One region of the Mesorhizobium sp. M1348 genome, then DNA from elsewhere that is predicted to be linked to it. Evidence: riboswitches for the same ligand, from Rfam matches in the RefSeq annotation. Region 1 holds a riboswitch; each other region holds the start of a gene.

Region 1 (5,195 bases):
CACTCAGCTTTTCGCCATCCCCGTCATTGAAGCCTGGCCGGCATCTCTGTCATCAATCGATTGGCTACGAGCGCGACCGGTCAGCCCCCCGACCTTCAAGACCATCGACATCGAAGCGGCCGCGAGTTGCCCATAAAACATTACTGCACTCTTATTGTTTGTGACGCATGCGGGTGGTGAGCGGTTTTCACAGCCCATTTCCTGCTACAAAGCTAGCTGGACACTTGAACCACTGAATTGCCGATCAAACGCTCTCGGATACTGGTGCGAGTATGAAATTAAAGGCGGGCTCAGGCTCGGCAGACTTTGGCTCCCGGAGAACAACCGGGTAAGCTACGATCGCTTGGGCATGTTCAGCGAGCGCGGCAGGTGTCATTCCCAGTGCTTTCTCAAACAGGCCGCCCGGACTCCCCACCTGACGAAAAAGCCCTGCAGCTCTTGTCGCATGGCGCGCCGCAGCCACCCGCTTTCCCTCACGGATCTTCACGCCGGCCGCCGCCAACAGGATTAGTCCCTTGAAGAACAGGCGGTGCTGAGCACTTTGTTTCGCAGCCTGCCAGAGAGGCTCCCAGGCTTCATGGGCTTCCCAGTAGTAGCCGTGATTGAAAAGGTCGATTCCCCATCGAAACACATCTGAGCCAAGCGCTTCGCCAACGGCGACGGTCACCGGATCTGATCGGTAACTGTGGCCCAAGGGATCACGCACCGGATGCGGATATTTGCCGGGCAGATACGCATAGCTCGGGAAACTTTTTTCGGGCAGCAGGCGAGGGCGAAACATAGGCCCAGCAAACATGAAAGTGCGTTAATGGGCAATTCATGCTGACCGCGTCGTGACAGGCAAGCAGTCTTAACGGGCTTGTAAAGGGTGGCGAGATTGGCCAAAACGCGCTTTGCCAAATTCATGACGTTGGGTAAGCGGCTGACGCAGGGAGAAGATATGATTTTGCGACTGAAGGAGCGGCTCGGCAAAAGGTTTGAGGAAGAAGTCCAATTCTTCAAAGGCTGGCAGAAGGACAAGAAGGGCGTGGGAGCCCTTATTCCCACTTCGGTTTATGCGGCACGCCGGATGGCAAGCGTGGTGAACCCACGGTCAGGATTGCCGATTCTGGAGCTTGGCGCGGGAACCGGTGTCATCACAAAGGCGATCCTGGCCAGGGGAATCAAGCCGCGCCAGCTGGTTTCAGTCGAATATTCCAGGATTTTCTACGACGGCCTGGTGCAACGCTTTCCGAATGTGGACTTCAGATTGGGCGACGCATTTGCGCTGGACGAAGCGCTGGGTGAGCGCAAAGGTGAACAGTTCGATTGTGTTATAAGTGCAGTCCCGCTGTTGAGCTTTCCAATGCAACAGCGTGTCGCGCTGGTTGAGGATCTGCTTGCCCGTATTCCTGCCGGCCGGCCCGTGATTCAGATCACATACGGACCTCTGTCGCCGGTGATCAAGATGCCAGACCGTTACGTGGTTTCCCACTATGACTTCGTCGTCCGCAACATACCGCCGGCACAGCTCTGGACTTATCGTCGAGCAGACTAGCCAAATCTGGACGGTTTCCTTCTCTGAGGGTTCCGCTGAGTGGTGGCCTTGCACCCAAATAGGATGTGGAACAGAGCAGGGGCAGATGCCAGATTGCCAAGAAGACGACGCGGTCCTGGTTGATTTGACAGTGGGCGGGCCAAATGCGCTTGACAAAGCCGCGCCGGCCCGTTCAACCTGAGGCATTCACCAGGGGAGTCCCGGCAAGGGGCTGAGATACTGCTGGCTTTCGCGGCGCAGTGACCCGTTGAACCTGATCCAGTTCATACTGGCGTAGGGACGGTGCAAGCGCTCTGCGGGAGTTCACGCCCGAGGTCCTGTTTCGGCAGGTCCACAGAAGCGTCTTTTCATCCTTCCGGCACAGAACTGGGTCTCCAATGCATGAGCAAAGGAGCCTAAAGATGAATGCCCTCACCCCCGCCGTGTCGACAGGGCCGCTGGCTGCCTCACGGAAAATCCACAAGTCTGGCGTCCTCCATCCGCACATCAAGGTGCCGATGCGCGAAATCTCCGTCCACCCGACGGCCGGCGAGCCGCCCATCACCGTCTACGATCCGTCCGGCCCCTATACCGACCCGACTGTCGAAACCAGTATCGAAAAAGGCCTGGCCCGGCTTCGCCATGAATGGATTACGGCACGCGGCGATGTCGAAGCCTATGACGGCCGTCATGTCCAGCCGGAAGACAATGGATTTGCGACTGGCGAGCGCCTGACACCGGAATTTCCCATACGCAACCGGCCGCTCAGAGCTAAGGCCGGTAAGGCAGTGACCCAGATTGCCTATGCGCGCGCCGGCATCATCACGCCTGAAATGGAGTTCGTCGCCATCCGCGAGAACCTTGGCCGCGAGATGCTGCGCGGCCAGCTTGAGCGCGACGGCGAAGCCTTCGGCGCGGCGATTCCAGACTTCGTGACGCCGGAATTCGTGCGCGACGAGGTGGCTCGCGGACGCGCGATCATTCCCGCCAATATCAATCATCCCGAGAGTGAGCCGATGATCATCGGCCGCAATTTCCTGGTGAAGATCAACGCCAATATTGGCAACTCGGCGGTCACCTCGTCGATGGCCGAGGAAGTGGAAAAGATGGTCTGGGCCATCCGCTGGGGCGCCGACACGGTGATGGACCTCTCGACCGGCCGCAACATCCACAACATCCGCGAATGGATCGTGCGTAATGCGCCGGTGCCGATCGGCACGGTGCCGCTCTATCAGGCGCTCGAAAAGGTCAACGGCATTGCCGAGAATCTGACCTGGGAGGTCTACCGCGACACGCTGATCGAACAGGCCGAACAGGGCGTCGACTATTTCACCATCCACGCCGGCGTGCGGCTGCATTACATCCCGCTGACCGTTGACCGGGTCACGGGCATCGTCTCGCGCGGCGGCTTGATCATGGCCAAATGGTGCCTGCACCATCACCGGGAGAGCTTCCTCTACGAGCATTTCGCCGAGATCTGCGACATCGCCAGAGCCTACGACGTCTCCTTCTCGCTCGGCGACGGCCTTCGTCCGGGCTCGATCGCCGATGCCAACGACGCGGCGCAGTTCGCCGAGTTGGAAACGCTTGGCGAGCTGACGCAGATCGCCTGGGCGAAGGATTGCCAGGTGATGATCGAGGGCCCCGGCCACGTGCCGATGCACAAGATCAAGCAGAACATGGACAAGCAGCTCGCTGTCTGCGGCGAGGCGCCGTTCTATACGCTTGGACCGCTGACGACCGACATCGCGCCGGGCTACGACCACATCACCTCAGGCATTGGCGCCGCGATGATCGGCTGGTTCGGCACCGCCATGCTCTGCTACGTCACGCCCAAGGAGCATCTCGGCCTTCCCGATCGCAGCGACGTCAAGATCGGCGTGATCACCTACAAGATAGCCGCCCACGCCGCCGACCTGGCGAAGGGCCATCCGGCAGCGAAAGTCAGGGATGATGCGCTTTCCCGCGCGCGCTTCGAGTTCCGCTGGGAGGACCAGTTCAATCTGTCGCTCGACCCGGAAACCGCGCGGTCCTTCCACGACCAGACCTTGCCCAAGGAGGCGCACAAGGTGGCGCATTTCTGCTCGATGTGCGGACCGAAATTCTGCTCCATGCGTATCTCTCACGACATCCGCGCCGAGGCACAGAAAGAGGGCATGGCGGCGATGGCGGCGAAATACCGCGAGGGCGGCGATCTCTACGTGCCGGCGGACGAGACCGGCGCACCGCTTTCGCCACAGGCGCATGAGCCATCATGAAGGTGCTGGTCAAAGGGGCCGGCGTTGCCGGCCTCACCGCCGCCTTCGAGCTCGCCGCACGCGGCGCGGCGGTTTCCGTTGCCGAGACAAGGCCTGGCCTTGGGGGCAATGCGTCGTGGTTCGCCGGCGGCATGTTGGCGCCATGGTGCGAGCGCGAAAGCGCCGAGCAGCCGGTGCTGGATCTCGGGCGCGGTGCCGCCGACTGGTGGGATGCCGCAACGCCCGGCCAGGTGACGCGGACCGGAACGCTGGTCGTGGCCGCGCCGCGCGATGCGGGCGAGCTCGACCGGTTCGCCAGCCGCACGACGGGCTATCGGCGCGTCGAGGAAGATGAAATTGCCTTGCTGGAGCCCGACTTAGCCGGCCGCTTCCGCCGCGGATTGCTCTTTCCCGATGAGGGCCATCTCGATCCGCGCCAGGCGATGGCAGCGCTTCATGACAAGCTCGCGGCCATGGGTGTCGAATTCCACTTCGGCGCCGACGCCCAGCATGTTTTTGGTTTCGATCGTCAGATCGATTGCACGGGAATGGCAGCCGCCGATGACAGGTTGCGCGGCGTTCGCGGCGAAATGCTCATCCTGCGCACCCCTGATACCTCGCTGTCGCGCCCGGTCAGGCTGCTGCATCCGCGCTTTCCACTCTATGCAGTGCCGCGCACCGACCACCGTTTCATGGTTGGTGCGACGATGATTGAAAGCCAGTCCGCCGGACCGGTTACGGCGCGCTCCATGTTGGAGCTGCTGGGTACCGCCTATGCCCTCCATCCGGCCTTTGGCGAGGCCGAGATCGTTGAAACCGGTGTTGGCGTCCGTCCAGCCTTTCCCGACAATTTGCCGCGCGCCGAAACGAACGGTGAGATCATCGCGATCAACGGGCTCTATCGTCACGGTTTTCTCCTGGCTCCCGCCATGGCGCGCCAGGCTGCCGACCTGGTTTTCAATCAAGACGGAACCAAGGAGCTTGCTCATGAAACTGATGGTCAACGGCAAAGTGCATGAGGTTGCCGCCACCACGCTGGCCGAGCTGCTTGCCGCGCTTGACTATGAGGGCGATTGGCTCGCGACCGCCGTCAACAACGACCTCGTGCACAAAGCCAGCCGGGCGGAATTCCAATTGAACGACGGCGACCGGATCGAAATCCTCTCGCCCATGCAGGGAGGCTAGCCATGTTCGATCTTCTCGGGACGACGCTTCCCTCCCGCCTGCTTCTCGGCACGGCTCAATATCCTTCGCCGGCTATCCTTTCCGATGCGGTCAAGGCGTCGGGCACGTCGGTGCTGACCGTCTCCTTGCGCCGTGAAATGGCAGGCGGCAGGGCCGGCGAAAAATTCTGGTCGTTGATCCGCTCGCTCGGCGTCAGAATCCTGCCCAACACTGCTGGCTGCCACTCCGTCAAGGAAGCGGTCACGACTGCGAAAATG
Region 2 (5,195 bases), on a different contig from region 1:
GCGGCCGTGCCGGACCACGCGCGCGTGCGGGCCTGCCGCCCCGACTTCGTACATCAACAGCGCCGGGATTTCCTCCAGCCGGCGCAATGTTTCAGGGCGCGCGAGGTCGATAGCCTCGGCCTCGGCGCCGCTATATTCCTTGAACCGGTCAATGGTTGACGTGAACGGCGGCGTTTCCCACCACTCGCCGTGGCCCGAGACAAGCAAGTTAAACATGGCACAGCACCGACCTCACGCCGCCTTCTCCATAGACCACTTCACCCGTTCGGCGAGAAAGGCGGCGAATGATTTCACATTGATATTGCCGCTCGCCTCCTCCAGCCCTGCGAGGTAGGCCTTCCGGTCATCGACTCTGACGACTGTCCAGGGGTAACCGCCTGAAGCCAGCATCGCGTTCATGAGGAACCGCGCCATCCGTCCGTTGCCGTCCGGATAGGGGTGCACATAGCCCACAAGCCAATGCCCCAGCACGGCACGCACGGCGGCCTCCTTCTCCGCCTCCAGCAGGTCGAACAGCTCATTCATACCATCGGCCACCGCTTCGGTACGCGGCGCCACGTGCTGCGAGCCGCGCAGGTACACAGGGTGATTGCGATATCCCGCAAGCGCGCTGGCTTTGAGGATGCCGGCGGTCACTGACGGCGCGAACAGCTCCCGGTACCACTCCCGGTGAGTGTCCCGCGTCAACGCGCCGGCTGGCTTGCCGTTGATGATCGCGGCAACAGAGTCTTTGACCTTCTGGAATGCGAGGTAGTAGCCACGCGCGGCAAGCGCATCCCGGTTCTTGCGGTCCTCTTCATCAATCTCCGGATTCCAGCTCCCCTCGCGCACCCGGCCGATGAGTTCCGGGGTGACGCTGTACCCTTCTATCGACAGCGAATGGTAGGCGTCGCTTTCGTAGATATCCTCGACGAACTTCATATAGGCGTCTTTGTCGGACGGCAGTCCGGGCGCCTTCGGGAATATCTCGATGATGGCTTCGCGCTGCGATTGCCAGATCGCGCGCAGGCGGGCGACCAACGGCGGTACGCCCGCCGCAATGGTTGTCACTCCAATTTGTCCCGCGAACGGATCGGATTCGCGCACGTCATAGCCGGCGGCTTTGAAGGCGGCCACGATTTCATCGGCAAAGGAGTCGCGTCCTACGCGACGGAAGGCCCCCGCAAGCCGTCCCGCCACGGCGGAATGGCCGCCATCAAGCAGCAGGGCCAGAACGGTTGATACGTCGCGCACCGACGCCATGGCGATCTGCATCTCGATAGGGGCGCGCTGGAAGAACGCTTCCGGCACCCGGGTAAGGGCGGCCTCGACAGTGAACACGCGCTGGCCGTTTTTCTCTGTCAGTTCGGCCGGCATCTCCTTGACCTTGAGGTCATAGAGCGAAGTGCCGAACAGCAGGTCGATTCTGTTATTCGTGCCTTTGGGGGTGTTCACCACCACCTGAGGCGGAATAGTGGGCGCTTCCGCGTGCAGAAGCAGCGACTGCTCCGGTGACAGGAACCAGTCCTTGCCGAACCGGTCATTGCAGTAAAGGGAGCAGAACTCCCAGAAGCTCGCGTACCAGGGGGTGGTGTCTTGCTGCTGTGCCTGCGGGCCGGTCGACATGAGCCAGCCTTTGATAACATCGCGCAGGAACCCGTTCTGCAGCAGCCGCTCCCGGTGGACGCGGGTCAGCTCATCTGATTTGAATATGCGCCGCCCACCCTCCTGCAGCTCTTTGAGGACGGCCAGTGATACAGCGAGTTTTTCATGGGGCTTGGCCATGGCCGTGCCTTTGCAACTTTTTTAGAGCTGTGCGATTACAAGTATATAGTGCTGATAGGCGACAAGTCAATGATGCTGTGGAGTTGCAAGTTTTTTAAGTCGTGCGTAACAAGTTTTTTATGCGATAATCGGCAAGTGCGATCGTTTCCATAGCCGCGCGAAGGATCGTTACCCGGATGGGCCGAGACCCAGCTCCCTCTTCTCGGACGAATTCCGGCGTGACGAAATCGGGAATGGCTGCGCCGAAGCTTTCGCCGTCGCGTTGCAGCTTGCCTCGAAGGATCTCGCGGCCGAGGTTCTCGCGGATGGCGACGAATTCCATTTCGGGGGTGATGATGCCGGTGCGCGCATAGGCAAGCTGGGTCACTGCCTTGCCCGACCTGGCCCTGAGCGGCCGGTTGCGCACGGGAAATTCCGGCGTCAGGCGTTCGCCCGCCGCGAATCCATTATCTTCCGGCCGGACATGGCGGCCTTCATAGGCCTCGACATCGCCGCGCGCCAAGATCCACTCGTGGCGAAGCCGGGCAAGGCCCTTGTCGATGCTGGTTTCGACAGTCGGGTCGGTATAGGGGCCGGACGGATCGTAGACGGTGACGGGCGGTTCGCCGGCCGCCGGGTGGACGGAGATTTCGCGCATCGGCACTTTGATGTGCGGATAGAGGACGCCGGACCTATGGATTTTCCGTGAGGCAGGCAGCGGTCCCGTCGAGACGGCGGGGCTGAGGGCATTCATCTTGAGGCTCCTTTGCTCGTTGCATTGGAAACCCAGTTCTGTGCCGGGAGGATGAAAAGACGCTTCTGTCGACCTGCCGAAACAGGACCTCGGGCGTAAACTCCCGCAAAGCGCTTGCACCGTCCCTACGCCAGTATGAACTGGATCAGGTTCAACGGGTCACTGCGCCGCGAATGCCAGCAGTATCTCAGCCCCTTGCCGGGACTCCCCTGGTGAATGCCTCAAATTGAGCGGGCCGGAACTATCTCGTCAAGCGCATTCGGCCCGCGCCGGTGATCGTCGGGCGATCGTCTCGGCCAGGCGCAAGATCGGATGGAGCGTCGCCTGAGAATCGTCTGTTCCTCGATCAGCCTCGCTTATGCTCTGGAGCTTGTTCTCTCGCGCCCGAATTTCCGCGGGGATGGCTGAACGGAGGCGATCCATTTGCGATTTTCAAGTGCGTCGGGCCGCACCCCCACAATCGCTCAACAAGTCGAACACGTCCTGACCCGACTGGGCCTTCAAGTTCGGACCTGAAACCTGGCCGGGTACTGCTGGATGGCAGGGTCTGTCAAGCGGGCGGAAGGGATGAGGAAATGAAAGAGCTGCAGATCAAAACACAGCGATGAATATCGCCTGCGCGATCATCCGGACCAGATCTGATATGAAACATCGTCCGGCCCCGAGATCGAGGCTCCAATCTCGTATAGCTTCCATGCGACGTTCTCTTGGAGTGTTGCGGGATTGGTCCGCTCAACCGGATCTCGGAGCTCAACCCTTTCATCCGTTAGAATGAGCGTTCGAAACGCAGGATTCCGCCGACACTGCTCTTCTTGTTGGCGTTGGTCCAATTCACGTTGGAAGCGTCCAGCTTGCCGACGGCGAAGTTACCGTATCGGCCATAGTCGAGTTCCGCCGTAACTGTGAAATCTGGAAGAAACGCATAGGCGACGTTTGCAGCGACACCATGGTTCTTGAGCTGATCACCGGAGAGCTGAAGCTTGAACGAAGTTGTCTCGTTGAGCTCGTAAGCGGCGCCAGCCCAGAAAGCCCAGTTCCCGCCCCAACTCTTATAGAAGCCGCGACCATGAGCGTCGATGGCGTTCGTGGAGTCGTCGTTGAGCTTGCCGTTGGAACCGTAGCCGAGCATTCCGAACAGCAACAGTTCGTTGGTGACATTGATGTCGACACGGACCTTGGCGGCCACCGATTCGTAGTTGCTATCATAAGCGGCAACGCCGGTGATCGCGCCCCAGCCATGTGTGTATTTCAAGCCGCCGACTACGTGCGGTGCGTAGCTGTCGATTGTGCCGACCACGCCCGAGCCTTCTTCGAGCGAAACCACGGCCGAAAAGCCGTTCCCGGCGTCGAAGTAGTACTGAACCACATTGGTATCGAAAGCGCCGTAGGGAACCGGCGTCTGGTTGAGTACGTCACCCGCGCCGCCAATAAACATGTCGAAGGCCGACCAGTCCTTACCAACTCGGAGGCCACCAAGCTGAATCCAGGCGAAAGTCAAGGTGCTGTCTCCGTTGAAGGCATAGGACCGAGAACTGTCCGAAACCGAAGTGTGGCGGTTGCCGAAGTTCATGCGGGTTTCGGTGTAGGTCTTCAACGTGCCGAGTTCGGTCTCCTGGCCGGTCCAAGTTTTCAATGTGAAGCGCGTGTTGTTTTGCCATGTGCCCTGATGCTCACCAGTCCTCACATCCGAGGTTCTTGCGTGATCAACCAATCCGACATGGCCCAAGCCGACGTCGTAACGGACATAGCCGCCGATGCGCACGCAGGTCTCAGTGCCTGAAATGTAGACGTAGCCCGAGCCGTAGACGTCGCAGATTTTAACGTACTCAGTCGGGTCAGGCTCGGCAACGGCGGTCACGGCGCGAGCGTCGGAAACGGCAATCAGTGCCGCAGTTGAGCCGAGGAGGAGGCTCCTAATGTTCATTGTTGATCTCCGTTCAAAGAGTAAAAGGAATGGACGTCAGTGATGAAGTCTTGCTAAGGAAACAGTCGATAACGATGCGCATTGAGTTGAATTTGAGCAGTTTTGATGCGCTCGTCACGCCAGATATTCATCAGAAATTGAGAATATGATTGGGTGTTATTGTTACAAATATGCGATTGTTATTACAAATATAATAATCGCCGAAACGACTCCATCCAACATTTCTGTACAAATCATCCCCGTCATCTCCGCTAGTTGTGGGCGGGCCGTCACAAAGGCTTCTACTGCAAATGACGTGCCATCCTGACGACGCAGCTGCGGCTTGAAGCTCAAGTGTGCCGGCGGACCTTGGTTCGCTCTTCCTTCCTTTTTGCCTTGCGGATCAACCCAAGCACGAACGGCAAACGTTTCGGCTACGGTTCGTCTGTTCGCTTCGCGACAGTTTCGTTCAATGGCGACAGCTTTGTCTGCTGTGAGCCCCGACGTTGAGACATCATGCGGCGGCACCGCTCGGTACGACGCCGTCATTTTGGCGAGCGCGATGATCGGTAATCACGCGCTGACGCGCAGCCTTGCCTCCACCACGGAGTCAGTAGGCGCGCCGGCCTTGGCATTGCGGCCGACCTGACGGTCGCGTCGAGCAGCCTCTCGTCCTGATAGACGGCGCGCCACAGCTAATGCTTCTTGCCAGCAATTCACACAACGAGCTCATCGAGATGCCAGAGATCACTATGGGCTGCGCTAGCTGGCGAGCAAAGTCTGGTCCCAACGCCG
Region 3 (5,195 bases), on a different contig from region 1:
AACGGCTGTTCCAGGTGACCGGTCCCGCACCGATCGAGGCGCTCGTCCGTGAAAGCCCCACAGGCAGCTATGCCCGCCGCATCTGGTTTCTATATGAATGGCTGACGGGCACGCGTCTCGATCTGGCGGACGCGGAGGCCGGACGATACGTTTCGGTTGTCGATCCCGAGCTGCAGTGGCCCGGATCCGAGAAGACCGCTTCGCGCTACCGCATAAGGGACAATCTCCCCGGCACGCCTGAGTTCTGCCCGCTGGTGTTCCGAACCAAGACTCTCGAAAAATTCATCGCCCTTGAACTACCGCGGCGCGCGGAGGCAATCGTAGCGGACGTGCCGCGCGACCTCCTTGCTCGGACCGCCGCCTTTCTTTTGCTCAAAGACTCGCGATCAAGCTATGCGATCGAGGGCGAGCGCCCGCCGCAAGATCGCATCCAGCGCTGGGGCCGCGCCATCGGCGAAGCCGGCCGCTGGCCGATCGATCGCGATGAGCTGCTGCGTCTGCAAAGAATTGTACTTGGCGACGCCCGTTTAGTAAGACTTGGCTTCCGAAAAGAAGGGGGTTTCGTCGGTGAGCATGACCGAGACAACGGCACGCCCCTGCCCGATCACATCAGCGCTCGGCCCGAGGACCTGCCGCGGCTAATCGATGGAATGGCGGCCTTCGATCAGGGCCCCGCGCAGAACCTTGATGCAGTCATAGCCGCCGCAATCCTCGCCTTCGGCTTTGTCTACATCCACCCGTTCGAGGACGGAAACGGCCGCATTCACCGCTACCTAATCCACCACGTCCTTGCCATGCGCGGCTTCAATCCGCCGGGAGTGGTCTTTCCCGTCTCGGCCGCGATCCTGGACCAGATCAACGAGTACAGGGGCGTGCTCGAGAGCTATTCGCAGCGCCTTCTGCCGTTGGTGGAATGGGAACCGACGCCGCAATTCAACGTCCGGGTGCTGAATGACACCGGTGATTTCTACCGGTTCTTCGATGCAACCCCGCACGCCGAATTCCTCTATGCCTGCGTTCGGCGGACGATCGAACGGGACCTTCCCGAGGAAACCGCATTTCTGCAGCGCTACGATCAATTCCGGCAGCAGGTGGACGCCTTTATCGAGATGCCCGAGCGGTTGACCGATCTGCTCTTCCGTTTTCTTCACCAGAATGATGGACATCTGTCGAACCGCGCGCGCGAAAAGGAATTCGCCGCGCTGACCAGTGACGAGGCAGGAAGAATCGAGGCGATCTACGCGCAAACCTTTGGTGCCCATTGAAGGCGTGATCATCAGGATCGATTTTTAGTCCGACCGTTTGCGATTCCCTTGTCCCTGCCTTCATCTCCCACGCTTGACTTGTCGCCGAGACATGCACGATTTTTTCCGCACGGTCTGACCGGCCGCCGATCGGCCGCGGCCAGAACGCGCTTGACAAACCGGCGCCGGCCCGTTCAACCTGACGCATTCACCAGGGGAGTCCCGGCAAGGGGCTGAGATACTGCTTGCTTTCGCGGCGCAGTGACCCGTTGAACCTGATCCAGTTCATACTGGCGTAGGGACGGTGCAAGCGCTTTGCGGGAGTTTACGCCCCAGGTCCTGTTTCGGCAGGTCGACAGAAGCGTCTTTTCATCCTTCCGGCACAGAACTGGGTCTCCAATGCATGAGCAAAGGAGCCTCAAGATGAATGCCCTCACTCCCGCCGTCTCGACGGGACCGCTGCCAGCCTCGCGGAAAATCCACAAGCCCGGCGTCCTCCATCCGCAGATCAGGGTGCCGATGCGCGAAATCTCCGTCCATCCAACGGCCGGCGAGCCGCCCGTCACCGTCTACGATCCGTCCGGCCCCTATACCGACCCGGCTGTCGAAACCAGCATTGAAAACGGTCTTGCCCGGCTTCGCCACGAATGGATCACGGCGCGCGGCGATGTCGAGGCCTATGACGGCCGCCGCGTGCGGCCGGAGGACAACGGATTTGTGACCGGTGAGCGCCTGACGCCGGAATTTCCCATTCGCAACCGGCCACTCAGGGCCAAGGCAGGCAAGGCGGTGACCCAGCTTGGCTATGCGCGCGCCGGCATCATCACCCCCGAGATGGAGTTCGTCGCCATCCGCGAGAACTTCGGCCGTCAGATGTTGCGCGGCAAGCTGCAGCGCGACGGCGAAGCCTTCGGCGCGGCCATCCCCGATTTCGTAACGCCGGAGTTCGTGCGCGACGAGGTGGCGCGCGGACGCGCGATCATTCCCGCCAACATCAATCATCCCGAGAGCGAGCCGATGATCATCGGCCGCAATTTCCTGGTCAAGATCAACGCCAATATCGGTAATTCGGCGGTCACCTCCTCGATGGCCGAGGAAGTGGAAAAGATGGTGTGGGCGATCCGCTGGGGCGCCGACACGGTGATGGACCTGTCGACTGGCCGCAACATCCACAACATCCGCGAATGGATCGTGCGCAATGCGCCGGTGCCGATCGGCACGGTGCCGCTCTACCAGGCGCTGGAGAAGGTGGGCGGCATCGCCGAGGATCTGAGCTGGGAGGTCTATCGAGACACGCTGATCGAGCAGGCCGAACAAGGCGTCGACTACTTCACCATCCATGCCGGTGTGCGGCTGCATTACATCCCGCTGACCGTCGACCGGGTCACGGGCATTGTCTCGCGCGGCGGCTCAATCATGGCCAAATGGTGCCTGCACCATCACCGGGAAAGCTTCCTCTACGAGCATTTCGCGGAAATCTGCGACATCTGCCGCGGCTATGACGTCTCCTTCTCGCTCGGCGACGGGCTTCGTCCGGGCTCGATCGCCGACGCCAATGATGCGGCGCAATTCGCCGAGCTGGAAACGCTCGGTGAATTGACGAAGATCGCCTGGGCAAAGGACTGCCAGGTGATGATCGAGGGGCCGGGCCACGTGCCGATGCACAAGATCAAACAGAACATGGACAAGCAGCTCGCCGTCTGCGGTGAGGCGCCGTTCTATACGCTTGGCCCGCTGACGACCGACATCGCGCCAGGCTACGACCACATCACCTCAGGTATCGGCGCCGCCATGATCGGCTGGTTCGGCACAGCCATGCTCTGCTACGTCACGCCCAAGGAGCATCTTGGCCTTCCCGATCGCGACGACGTCAAGACCGGCGTAATCACCTACAAGATCGCCGCCCATGCCGCCGATCTGGCGAAGGGTCATCCGGCTGCAAAGGTTAGGGATGATGCCCTTTCCCGGGCGCGCTTCGAGTTCCGCTGGGAGGACCAGTTCAACCTGTCGCTCGATCCCGAAACCGCGCGGTCCTTCCACGACCAGACCTTGCCCAAGGAGGCGCACAAGCTGGCACATTTCTGCTCGATGTGCGGTCCGAAATTCTGTTCCATGCGTATCTCTCACGATATCCGCACGGAGGCCCAAAAAGAGGGAATGGCCGCGATGGCGGCGAAATACCGCGAGGGCGGCGACCTCTACGTGCCCTCGGACGAGACCGGCGCACCGCTTGTGCCGGAGGCACATGAGCGATCATGAGACTGCTGGTCAAAGGGGCTGGCGTCGGCGGCCTCACCGTCGCCTTCGAACTCGCCACGCGCGGCGCGGCTGTGACCGTTGCCGAGACAAGGCACAGCCTTGGCGGCAATGCGTCATGGTTCGCCGGCGGTATGCTGGCGCCATGGTGCGAGCGTGAAAGCGCGGAGCAGCCAGTGCTGGATCTCGGACGCGATGCCGCCGACTGGTGGGATGCGGTACTGCCGGGTCACGTGACACGGGCCGGAACCCTGGTCGTGGCCGCGCCGCGCGATGCGGGCGAGCTCGACCGGTTCGCCAGCCGCACCTCGGGTCATCGGCGTGTCGATGAAGATGAAATCGTGTTGCTCGAGCCCGACCTCGCCGGCCGCTTCCGCCGCGGACTGCTCTTCCCCGACGAAGCCCATCTCGACCCGCGTCAGGCGATGGCGGCACTTCATGATAGGCTGGCGGCGATGGGCGTCGAGTTCCACTTCGGCGCCGACGCTTCGGCTGTTTCCGGTTTCGATCGCCAGATCGAATGCACGGGAATGGCGGCGGGCGATGACCGACTGCGCGGCGTTCGCGGCGAGATGCTAATCCTGAATACGCCTGATGTCTCGCTGTCGCGCCCAGTCAGGCTGCTTCATCCGCGCTTTCCGCTTTATGCGGTGCCACGCACCGACCACCGTTTCATGATCGGCGCGACGATGATTGAAAGCCAGTCTGTCGGACCGGTCACGGCGCGATCGATGATGGAGCTGCTGGGTGCCGCCTATGCCCTCCATCCGGCCTTTGGCGAGGCCGAGATCGTTGAAACCGGTGTTGGCGTCCGTCCAGCCTTTCCCGACAACCTGCCGCGCGTGGAAACGAACGGCGAGATCATAGCGATCAACGGACTCTATCGTCACGGCTTTCTCCTCGCCCCCGCTATGGCGCGCCAGGCTGCCGACCTGATTTTCAGTCAAGACAGAACCAAGGAGCTTGCCCATGAAACTAACGGTCAATGGCGAAGCGCATGAGGTTGCCGCCACCACGCTGGCGGAGCTGCTTGCCGCGCTCGACTATGAGGGCGATTGGCTGGCGACGGCCGTCAACAGCGACCTCGTGCACAAAGCCAACCGGGCGGAATTCCAGTTGAGCGACGGCGACCGGATCGAAATCCTCTCGCCGATGCAGGGAGGCTAGCATGTTCGATCTTCTCGGGACAACGCTTCCCTCCCGCCTGCTTCTCGGCACGGCTCAGTATCCTTCGCCGGCCATCCTTGCCGATGCGGTCAAGGCGTCAGGCACGTCGGTGGTGACCGTCTCCTTGCGACGTGAGATGGCAGGCCGCAGGGAAGGCGAAAAATTCTGGTCGCTGATCCGCTCGCTTGGCACGAGAATCCTTGCCAACACCGCAGGCTGCCACTCCGTCAAGGAAGCGGTCACAACCGCGAAGATGGCGCGCGAGATCTTCGGGACGACCTGGATCAAGCTCGAAGTGATCGGCGACCACGACACGCTGCAGCCGGATGTGTTCGGTCTGGTCGAAGCCGCCCGCATCCTGTACGAGGACGGTTTTGCGGTATTCCCCTATACCACCGACGACCTTGTTGTCGCCGAGCGGCTGCTTGCGGCGGGCTGCAAGGCCTTGATGCCGTGGTGCGCACCGATCGGTTCCGCCCTCGGGCCGATCAACCTCATGGCGCTGCGCTCGATGCGTGGGCATTTCCC
Region 4 (5,195 bases), on a different contig from region 1:
CGACGCCGGGAAATCGACATCGAATGTAAGCGGCGTTTCACCATAGCTGAACGAGACATTGTCGAGCCGCACCGCCGCGCCTTTTTCCACCGAAATGGACCGTTCCGGGCTGATCGGCATCATGATTTCTCCCTCCTTCCCAGCAAGTCCGCGGTCAGCACCAGCGCCAGGCAGACAAGGCCGAGCAGCAGCGCCAGCCCGGCCGCATCCTCGGTGCGGTAACTGCCCATGCGCGCCAGCAGCAGGTAGGGCAAGGTCTGCACGGAATCGCTGCCGAACAGCGCAATGACGCCAAGATCGCCGAGCGACAGCGCCATGGCGAAAGCGAAGCCGGTGGCGAGCGGCCGCCGCAGCGACGGCCAGTCGACCAGCCGCAACCGGTTCCAGCCCGAGATGCCAAGCTGTGCGCAGAGCCGTTCGTGGCGTTCGCTCGCCGCGTCATAGGCAGGGCGGATGGCGCGGATGGCGAATGGCATCGCCATCACCGCATTGACCGCAACGACCATGACGGGGGCGATCGCAAAGACATCGCTGACGGTGCGCAGGAGCAGGAACCAGCCGGCGCCGATGACGATGGGCGGCACCACCAGGACGAACCCCGCACCGGTGTCGGCCAGATGTTCGAGCAGTGTCCGCCGGCCTGTTCGCCGGGTGAGCGCCAGCGCCCGGCGCGCCATGACCAGCGACAGCGACAACGCAACAGAGAGCAGCGCCGATAGAAGGGAGAGCACGCCACTGGTCGCCGTCGCTTGCCGCACCGCGCTGTCGCCGGCCAGGCGGCCGAGATCGGCGCCAAGCCCGGCTGCCAGCGTCGCCGCCATCGGCCCGGCGACAAACAGCAATGCCAGCCCGATCACCAGCGCGTTCAGCCCGGTCTCGGCCGCACCGGCTGAAAAATACCGGCGCGGCGCCACCGGTAGATTGGCGTCCCCGACCATATTGGCGCCGAGCCGCGTCAAGGCCAGCACGACGACGAAGGTCAGGGCAATCTGCAGCAGGGTGAGCGTCACCGCCCGCGCCGGGTCGAAGTCGAAACGCAGCGCCTGGTAGATGGCAACCTCCAGCGTCGTCGCGCTGGGTCCGCCGCCGAGTGTAAGCACGATGGTGAAGGAGGTGATGCACAGCATGAAAACGAGCCCGGCAACGCCCGGCAAGGCCGCACGCAGCGGCGGCCATTCGATCAGCCGAAAGGCCGGCGCAGCGCCCATGCCAAGCTGGCTCGCCAGCCGCCATTGGTTGGCCGGCACGGTCTGCAACGCTTCAAGGAACAGCCGCGTTGCCAGCGGCAGATTGAAAAAAACATGGGCCACGAGAATGCCCGACAGGCCGTAGATGCCGGGCCAGCTCTGGCCGCCTAGCGCGCCGAGCGTGCCGGCAAAATAGCCGGCGCGGCCATAGAGCGCCAGGACACCGAGTGCGGCAACAATGGCCGGCAGCGCCAGCGGCACGGCGAAAAGCTGCAGGATGAAGCCTCGCCCGAAAAACTGTGGATGCCGCGACAGGGCACGCGCGACGAACAGCGCCGGCGCGACGGAGAGCAGCGTCGAAAGGACCGCCTGCCAGAGCGTGAAACGGGCGACGCGCAAGAGATAGGAATCGAAAGCGGAGGCGGCGCCGGACAGGTCGCGTGTGGCTTCGACGACGAGCCCGGCGAATGCCCCGCCGATCAGCAGCGCGATGGCGGCGAGCGCGACGATGCCGGCAGTGACGCGGGAGTCAGGACGGCGAGCCTGCATTTCGCGCTACCCAGCTTAACGATGGGTGCTGAGAGGAGGAACTTGGCTGAGGTCGTGTTCCCGCCCACCCCCCTCTGGCCTACCGGCCATCTCCCCCGCAAGGGGGGAGATCGGCAGCTTCGTTGCCCCGCTCATTCCTGCCGCAGTGGAGATTGGCGAAAGCGGCTGAGAGCTCAATCTCCCCCCTTGCGGGGGAGATGGCCGGTAGGCCAGAGGGGGGTGGGCGGGAACGAACACCATATGGAATCCTACTTGCTCATCGCCGCAAGCCACTCATCGACCCAAGCCTTACGATTTGCCGCGACCTCTTCCGGGCTGAACAGCAACGTCTTGGTCGGTTTGACAAGCTTGTCGAACGCCGGATTGAGCGGCTTGTCGGTCTTGCCGGCCGGGAACATCCAGTTGGTTTCGGGAATGACATCCTGGAATTTCGGTCCGGTCATGAAGGCAACGAACTTTTCCGCCAGCGGGTTCTTCGCACCCTTGGTGGTGATCCCCGCAACCTCGATCTGCAGATATTCGCCCTCCTCGAAGGACGCCGCCTGGTAGCGCTCGGTGTTTTCGGCGACCATATGGTAGGCCGGCGAGGTGGTGTAGGACAGCACCATCGGCGCCTCGCCCTTGGTGAACAGGCTGTAGGCCTCGCTCCAGCCCGGCGTCACCGTCAGCACCTTTGACTTGAGCTTGGCCCAGGCTTCCGGCGCCTTGTCGCCATAGACCGACTTGACCCACAACAGCAGGCCAAGGCCCGGCGTCGAGGTGCGCGGATCCTGGATGACGATCTTGTCGCCGGCATCGCCCTCGACCAATTCCCTGAGGCTCTTCGGCGGGCTCTTCAGTTTTTCGGTATCGTAGACGACGGCGAAATAGCCATAGTCGAACGGCACGAAAATATCGTCGCTCCAGGCTCCCGGGACGCTGACGCCCGACACAGCGCCGTGCGGCGAAAACAGGCCGGTTGCCTTGGCGTCCGCAGTCAAATTGGTATCGAGGCCAAGCACGATATCGGCCTTGGTCGCGGCGCCTTCCAGCTTCACACGGTTGAGCAGCGCGACGCCGTCGGCGGCCGAGACGAATTCGACGACGCAGTTGCATTCGGCCTCGAAGGCCTTCTTCACCGCCGGTCCCGGACCCCAATCGGCGGTAAAGCTTTCATAGGTATAGACGGTCAGCTTATCCTGTGCCGATGCCTGCCCTGGCAAGGCCAGCGCGGATGCTGCAAGCAGGATAATCGAGACAAGAGAGTGGAAAAAACTGCGCATCGGCGCCTCCTTCGTTCGCGTTGAAAGGAATTGAGGCGTCGGGCTGTCCGAAACGTCTAATCCCTCCGCCGGTACAAACCGGATCAGGTTCAGCGGGTTGGCAGTCTTGCCTCTCAGCCGGTCCGCGAAGATCGCGTCCGGCACCCCGTTAGAGCGTTGCGACACATAGGCCCGGCCGAAGTGCTGCGCAAGCGGAAGTTTGCCGGGCATCCAAAGCCCAGCCTTCCGTTTCGTCTGCCGTTTCATCTTCCGTTTCCGGGGCAGGGCTGGTAAGGGCCACGAGATATGAGCACATTCACCATCCTGCTTGGCGGCGATCTCATCCGCACGCCGCTGCTCGACCGCCAGGTCGAAGGCTCCCGCGTTATCGCCGCCGATGCCGGCATCGGCCATGCCCGCATGCTGGGCCTGAGGCCGGAACTCTGGGTCGGCGATTTCGATTCCGTGCCTGCCGATTTGCCGGAGGATCTGGCCGCCGTGCCACGGCAGGTGTTTCCCGCCGAAAAGGACAAGACCGACGGTGAACTCGCTATCGCCGCCGCGCTCGAACGCGGTGCTACCAGCCTTGTGCTCGCAGGCGCCTTCGGCGGCAAACGCACCGACCACATCTTCCTGCATCTGGCGCTGAGCGTCCGGCTGGCGGAAGGCGGAACGGAAGTGCTTTTGACCAGCGGCGCACAGGAAGGCATTCCCTTGCTGCCCGGAAAGGTTGGCTTCGACTATGCCGACGGCACACTGTTTTCGGTGCTCGGCTTTTCGGATCTTGCCGGCCTGACAGTCACCGGCGCCAAATGGCCGCTCGCCCATGTCGAGGTTGCCTTCGGGTCGTCGCTGACCATTTCCAATGAGGTCAAGGGCCGGCTGGAAATCGCGCTGGCCAGCGGCCGCGCGCTGCTGCTCGCGCATCCTTTTCCCCTACCTGAAAGCTGATATGGCGCCGCCGCTTCTCAATCTCGACGGGATAAAGCTGACCTTTGGCGGCACGCCGCTGCTCGACGGTGCCGCCCTGACGGCTTCGGCTGGCGACAAGATCGCCCTGGTTGGCCGCAACGGCTCGGGCAAGTCGACGCTCCTCAAGATCGCTGCCGGGCTGATCGAACCGCAGGACGGCGAAGTCTTCCGCCAGCCCTCGGCGACTGTGCGCTATTTGCCGCAAATGCCCGACATGGACGGTTTTGCGACCATTCGCGCCTATGTCGAGGCGGGGCTCGGACCCGCCGACGATCCCTACCGCGCCACCTATCTGATGGAGCATCTCGGCCTGTCCGGCGAGGAACGGCCGAACGACCTCTCCGGCGGCGAGGCGCGGCGCGCGGCCCTCGCCCGCGTCATGGCGCCGGAGCCCGACATTCTCCTCCTCGATGAGCCGACCAATCATCTCGACCTTTCGGTCATCGAATGGCTGGAGGAGGAGCTTGCCCGCACCTCCTCGGCGCTGGTCGTCATCTCGCATGACCGCCGTTTTCTCGAACGCGTGTCGCGCGCCACAATCTGGCTCGACCGCGGCCAGACCCGCCGCCTCGACAAGGGCTTTGCTTATTTCGAGGAATGGCGCGACACGGTGCTGGAGGAGGAAGAGCGCGAGCAGCACAAGCTCGGCCGCCAGATCGTGCGCGAGGAGCACTGGCTGCGCTATGGCGTGACGGCAAGGCGCAAGCGCAACATGCGCCGGCTCGGTGAGTTGCAGACCATGCGACAGCGCTTTCGCGGCCATCGCGGCGCCGAGGGTGCGGCGACAATGACAGCCAGCGACGCCGCCGAATCCGGCAAGCTGGTGATCGAAGCCAAGAACATTGAGAAGAGCTTTGGCGATCTGACGGTGGTCAAGGGATTTTCGACACGCATCCAGCGCGGCGATCGCGTCGGCCTGGTCGGGCCAAACGGCGCCGGCAAGACGACGCTGTTGAAGATGCTGACCGGCGAATTGAAGCCGGACGCGGGCACGGTGCGGCTCGGCACCAATCTGGAGATCGCCACGCTCGACCAGAAGCGCGAAGCCGTCGACCCGCAGGAGACATTGGCGCAGTATCTTACCGACGGTCGCGGCGAGAACCTCGTCATCAATGGCGAGCAGCGCCACGTCGTCTCTTACATGAAGGACTTCCTGTTCAAGCCGGAACAGGCGCGGACGCCGGTGCGCGAGCTTTCGGGCGGCGAGCGGGCACGGCTGATTCTCGCACGCGTCTTGGCGCGGCCG

Evidence for each region. A riboswitch is a leader RNA that binds a small molecule or an ion and turns the genes downstream of it on or off. The one in region 1 is predicted to bind thiamine pyrophosphate.
Region 2: another riboswitch for thiamine pyrophosphate. It lies ahead of NKH13_RS33675 (phosphomethylpyrimidine synthase ThiC); the one in region 1 lies ahead of thiC (phosphomethylpyrimidine synthase ThiC).
Region 3: another riboswitch for thiamine pyrophosphate. It lies ahead of thiC (phosphomethylpyrimidine synthase ThiC); the one in region 1 lies ahead of thiC (phosphomethylpyrimidine synthase ThiC).
Region 4: another riboswitch for thiamine pyrophosphate. It lies ahead of thiB (thiamine ABC transporter substrate binding subunit); the one in region 1 lies ahead of thiC (phosphomethylpyrimidine synthase ThiC).

The regions. Positions count from the first base shown of each region.
Region 1 covers NZ_JAMYLH010000017.1:93,297-98,491, reverse strand. Annotated here, with positions in the region: gene NKH13_RS24365 (MFS transporter) at 1-30, shown strand, start outside; gene NKH13_RS24360 (DUF309 domain-containing protein) at 245-781, opposite strand; gene pmtA (phospholipid N-methyltransferase PmtA) at 941-1,537, shown strand; TPP riboswitch at 1,719-1,835, shown strand; gene thiC (phosphomethylpyrimidine synthase ThiC) at 1,939-3,774, shown strand; gene thiO (glycine oxidase ThiO) at 3,771-4,772, shown strand; gene thiS (sulfur carrier protein ThiS) at 4,741-4,938, shown strand; gene NKH13_RS24335 (thiazole synthase) at 4,941-5,195, shown strand, end outside.
Region 2 covers NZ_JAMYLH010000046.1:5,583-10,777, forward strand. Annotated here, with positions in the region: gene NKH13_RS33665 (hypothetical protein) at 1-216, opposite strand, end outside; gene NKH13_RS33670 (Fic family protein) at 232-1,764, opposite strand; partial or broken gene NKH13_RS33675 (phosphomethylpyrimidine synthase ThiC) at 1,940-2,497, opposite strand; TPP riboswitch at 2,602-2,718, opposite strand; gene NKH13_RS33680 (porin) at 3,264-4,421, opposite strand.
Region 3 covers NZ_JAMYLH010000004.1:169,877-175,071, forward strand. Annotated here, with positions in the region: gene NKH13_RS09745 (Fic family protein) at 1-1,265, shown strand, start outside; TPP riboswitch at 1,448-1,564, shown strand; gene thiC (phosphomethylpyrimidine synthase ThiC) at 1,668-3,503, shown strand; gene thiO (glycine oxidase ThiO) at 3,500-4,501, shown strand; gene thiS (sulfur carrier protein ThiS) at 4,470-4,667, shown strand; gene NKH13_RS09765 (thiazole synthase) at 4,669-5,195, shown strand, end outside.
Region 4 covers NZ_JAMYLH010000001.1:189,168-194,362, reverse strand. Annotated here, with positions in the region: gene thiQ (thiamine ABC transporter ATP-binding protein) at 1-123, opposite strand, end outside; gene thiP (thiamine/thiamine pyrophosphate ABC transporter permease) at 120-1,736, opposite strand; gene thiB (thiamine ABC transporter substrate binding subunit) at 1,985-2,998, opposite strand; TPP riboswitch at 3,042-3,156, opposite strand; gene NKH13_RS00940 (thiamine diphosphokinase) at 3,284-3,928, shown strand; gene NKH13_RS00935 (ABC-F family ATP-binding cassette domain-containing protein) at 3,930-5,195, shown strand, end outside.